One region of the Streptomyces sp. NPDC090442 genome, then DNA from elsewhere that is predicted to be linked to it. Evidence: riboswitches for the same ligand, from Rfam matches in the RefSeq annotation. Region 1 holds a riboswitch; the other holds the start of a gene.
What was found. Region 1 has a riboswitch for S-adenosylmethionine ahead of thrC (threonine synthase). Riboswitches for the same ligand answer to the same signal wherever they lie in the genome.
Positions count from the first base shown of each region.

Region 1 (2,196 bases):
CGGTGTGGTTCTTCTCCAGGTCGGCGATCACCTCGGAGAGGGTCGCGCCCTCGGCCGGGACCTCGGCCTGGCCGCCGGTGTACGTGCGCAGGATGGTGGGGATGCGGACGGTGACGCTCATGTTGCTGCCTCCAGGGCTGCGGGGAGAGTGGGTGCGGGAGGGGCGGGGCCGGCTCAGTCCGCCAGGCCGGCCGCGCGGAACGCGTCCAGGTCCGGGCGGATGGTGGCGGTGGGCCCGGCGGCGACGGCGTCGAGGGTCTTCAGCCCGTCGCCGGTGTTCAGCACCACCGTGGTCAACGACGGGTCCAGCACGCCGTTCTCGATCAGCTTCCTGGTCACGCCGACGGTCACGCCGCCCGCGGTCTCCGCGAAGATCCCCTCCGTACGGGCCAGCAGCTTGATGGCGTCCACGATCTGGGGGTCGGTGACGTCCTCGACGGCGCCGCCGGTGCGGCGCGCGATGTCCAGCACGTACGGGCCGTCGGCCGGGTTGCCGATCGCCAGCGACTTGGCGATGGTGTTCGGCTTCTGCGGCCTGACGACCTCGTGCCCGGCCTTGAAGGCGGCGGACACCGGCGAGCAGCCCTCGGCCTGCGCGCCGAAGATCTTGTACGGCTTGTCCTCGACCAAGCCGAGGGCGATCAGCTCCTTCAGCCCCTTGTCGATCTTGGTGAGCTGGGAGCCGGAGGCGATCGGGATGACCAGTTGGTCCGGCAGCCGCCAGCCCAACTGCTCGCAGATCTCGTACGCCAGGGTCTTGGAGCCCTCGCCGTAGTACGGGCGGAGGTTGACGTTGACGAAGCCCCAGCCCTCGCCCAGCGGGTCGCCGATGAGCTCGGAGCAGAAGCGGTTGACGTCGTCGTAGTTGCCCTCGATGGCGACCAGGTCACCGCCGTAGACCGCGGCCATCACGACCTTCCCGGGCTCCAGGTCGTGCGGGATGAAGACACAGGACTTCAGGCCCGCGCGGCGCGCGGCGGCGCCGACCGCGCCGGCCAGATTGCCGGTCGAGGAGCAGGACAGGGTGGTGAAGCCGAAGGCGCGGGCGGCCTCGACGGCGATCGCGACGACCCGGTCCTTGAAGGAGTGGGTCGGGTTGCCGGAGTCGTCCTTGACGTACAGGCCGCCGGTGACGCCCAGTTCGGCGGCGAGCCGGTCGGCCTTGACCAGCTTGGTGAAACCGGGGTTGAGGTTGGGCTTGTCGGCCACGTCGGTGGGGACGGGCAGCAGGGGGGCGTAACGCCAGATGTTGGCGGGACCGGACTCGATCCGCTTCCTCAGGCCCTCGGGGTCGCCGGTCGGCAGGTCGTAGGCGATCTCCAGCGGGCCGAAACACTCCTGGCACGCGAAGATCGGGCCGAGCGGGAAGCGCTGTGCGCACTCGCGGCAGGAGAGCGCGACGGCGGGGCCCAGGGCAACGGCGGGGGTGGGTTCGGTTGCTTGCACAGCCATGGAGGCGAGGCCCTTTCTCCTCATCTTCCTCACGGCGCATTTCGCCGCGAGACGGATTTGGCACCTTCCCTAGCCGGGAGCCTCGCGCGCGCACTGCTGGCGTGCGGCGGAGACCGGCTGGAGGGTTGCCGGGGCTTCAACGGGCCGTATCCCTCTGCCCCTCTGGATGAGCGCTATGGCGCTGGGCGGAGCCCAGGCGTTTGTCGCGCGGCGACCCCGACATGCGGGGCGCGTCCGCGTTGTTCAAGACTGTAACCGAAGCCACTGACCGTTGAGATAGTCGTCCGGTCCGCGAGATGGATCACATAACGGGCTCCCGTTCGGGGCCCACCGAGGAGAGTCGTAGACGTGCTGGAAGAAGTGGAGCGCTGGCTGGCCGGCCGCTCCTGGTCCGCCGCGGACCGCCCGTTGGAGCGGCTGCTGGAGGCCAAGCGCCAGACGGGCCAGACGGTCAGCGTGGTCCTGCCCGCGCTCGACGAGGAGGCGACGGTCGGCGCGATCGTCGCCGCGATCCGCGCCGACCTGATGACCGGGGAGGTGCCGCTGGTCGACGAGCTGGTGGTGCTGGACTCGGGCTCCACCGACCGCACCGCCGAGGTCGCCGCGGCGGCCGGCGCCCGGGTCGTCCACCGGGACAGCGTGCTGCCCCGGATTCCCGCGCTGCCCGGCAAGGGTGAGGTGCTCTGGCGCTCTCTGATGGTGACCGGCGGCGACATCGTCTGCTTCGTCGACGCCGACCTGCGG
Region 1 is NZ_JBIVXW010000078.1:27,468-29,663, reverse strand. It holds gene ACIQU6_RS36870 (MoaD/ThiS family protein) at 1-121, opposite strand, end outside; gene thrC (threonine synthase) at 175-1,452, opposite strand; SAM riboswitch class I at 1,470-1,625, opposite strand; gene ACIQU6_RS36860 (glucosyl-3-phosphoglycerate synthase) at 1,801-2,196, shown strand, end outside.

Region 2 (2,196 bases), on a different contig from region 1:
GGGCGAAGACCGTCAACATCTCCACCATGTCGGCGATCGTGGTCGCCGGCACCGGCGCCAAGGTCGTCAAGCACGGCAGCCGCGCCGCGTCCTCGGCCAGCGGCGCCTCCGACGTGCTGGAGAAGCTGGGCGTCAATCTGGACCTGAGCCCGCGCCGGGTCGTGGAGGTCGCCGAGGAGGCCGGCATCACCTTCTGCTTCGCGGCCAAGTTCCACCCCGCACTGCGCCATGTGGCGGCCGCCCGCGGCCAGTTGGGCATCCGCACGACCTTCAACGTGCTGGGCCCGCTGACCAACCCCGCCCGGGTCAAGGCCCAGGCCACCGGCGTCGCGGACGCCCGGATGGCGCCGATCCTGGCCGGGGTGCTCGCCGAGCGTGGCTCCTCCGCGCTGGTCTTCCGCGGCGACGACGGGCTGGACGAGCTGACCACCACCGCCACCTCCCGGGTGTGGATCGTGCGCGACGGCACGGTCCGCGAGGAGCCGTTCGACCCCCGGGACGTCGGCATCGACCTGGTGCCGGTGGCTGCGCTGCGCGGCGCGGACGCGTCGTACAACGCGGAGGTCGCCCGCCGGCTGCTGGACGGCGAGACCGGCCCGGTGCGGGAGGCGGTGTTGCTCAACGCGGCGGCGGCGCTGGCCGCGTTGGAGCCGTCCGGCGCCCCGCTGACCGAGCGGATCCGGGACGGCCTCGGCAGGGCCGCCGAGTCCCTCGACTCCGGGGCGGCCAAGCGGACCCTGGAGCGCTGGGCGGCGGCCAGCAACGCCTGACGGCCGGCGGATGTGACGCAGGTCCCGGTCCGGAATGCGGACCGGGGCTTGCGCACCGAAGATCGTGTGGCATGATTCATGCCCAGGTCACGAGTGACAGCGACACAGGCCCCGGCCCGCTGTCCGGCAACCCTCCTTCCGTGGCGGGGTGCCCCGGGTGATGACCAGGCCGCAGGCAGCGAGGTCTGCGGCAAGCGCGGATCCCTCGCCAGGGATCCTGGTCCCCGAGGGAGCCCCCCCGTGATGCAGCGAATGCGCTAGGGCCGTCGGCCCCGTTCCCGCGCCCTTCAGCTCTTCTTCTTTCACACCGCAGTGCCGTGTCGGCCGTTCCTCCGCGCCCCCCGGGCCCCCGAGGACGCCCCCACCGCGGTGAATTCGCTTACCTCTCACGGGAGTTCGCCATGTCTGTTTCCGCCGCTGCCGCCGACCGCGCCGTCTGTGCCCCGCTGCCCGTGCTGGGACGGGATGTCACCGTCCCGCTGGTGACCGGCGGCGAGGCCGGTTACGCCGCGCTGGACTACGCCGCCAGCGCCCCCGCGCTCCAGCGGGTCTGGGACGACGTGGCCGGCTACGCGCCGTACTACGGCAGCGTCCACCGCGGCGCCGGCTACCTCTCCCAACTCTCCACCGATCTCTTCGAGAACAGCCGCAAGACGGTCGCCGACTTCCTCGGCTGCCGCCCCGACGACCAGCTCGTCTTCACCCGTTCCACCACCGACTCGCTGAACCTGCTGGCCGCCGCGCTGCCGCAGGGCACCCGGGTGTTCGTCTTCGAGACCGAGCACCATGCCTCGCTGCTGCCCTGGGAGCGCCGCGCGGACCTGGCCGTGACCTACCTCAACGCGCCGCGCACCCCGCGGCAGGCGGTGGACGCCCTGGAGAGGGCGCTGGCCGCCCGCGAGCCGTACGGCCCCGCGCTGGTGTGCGTCACCGGCGCCTCGAACGTGACCGGGGAGCTGTGGCCGGTACGGGAGTTGGCGGCCGCCGCGCACGCCCACGGCGCCCGGATCGTGCTGGACGCGGCCCAACTCGCCCCGCACCACCCGGTGGACCTCGGCGAACTCGACGTCGACTGGGTCGCGTTCTCCGGCCACAAGCTGTACGCGCCGTTCGGCGCCGGGGTGTTGGCCGGCCGCGCCGACTGGCTCCAGGACGCCGATCCGTACCTGGCCGGCGGCGGCGCCAGCCGCAAGGTGGCCCGGCGCGCCGACGGCGGGGTGGACGTCGAGTGGCACACCACCGCCGCCCGGCACGAGGCAGGTTCCCCCAACGTCATCGGCGCCTACGCCATCGCCTCCGCCTGCCGGGCGCTCACCGAGGCCGGTTTCGACGGCCTCGTCGCCCGCGAACAGGAGCTGATCGCCCAGGTCCGGGCGGGATTGGCCGACGTCCCCGAGGTCCGGATCCTCTCCCTCTTCGGCGACGA
Region 2 is NZ_JBIVXW010000012.1:156,068-158,263, forward strand. It holds gene trpD (anthranilate phosphoribosyltransferase) at 1-770, shown strand, start outside; SAM riboswitch class IV at 856-973, shown strand; gene ACIQU6_RS11845 (aminotransferase class V-fold PLP-dependent enzyme) at 1,172-2,196, shown strand, end outside.
Region 2: linked by a shared signal. The riboswitch ahead of ACIQU6_RS11845 (aminotransferase class V-fold PLP-dependent enzyme) and the one ahead of thrC (threonine synthase) in region 1 are both predicted to bind S-adenosylmethionine.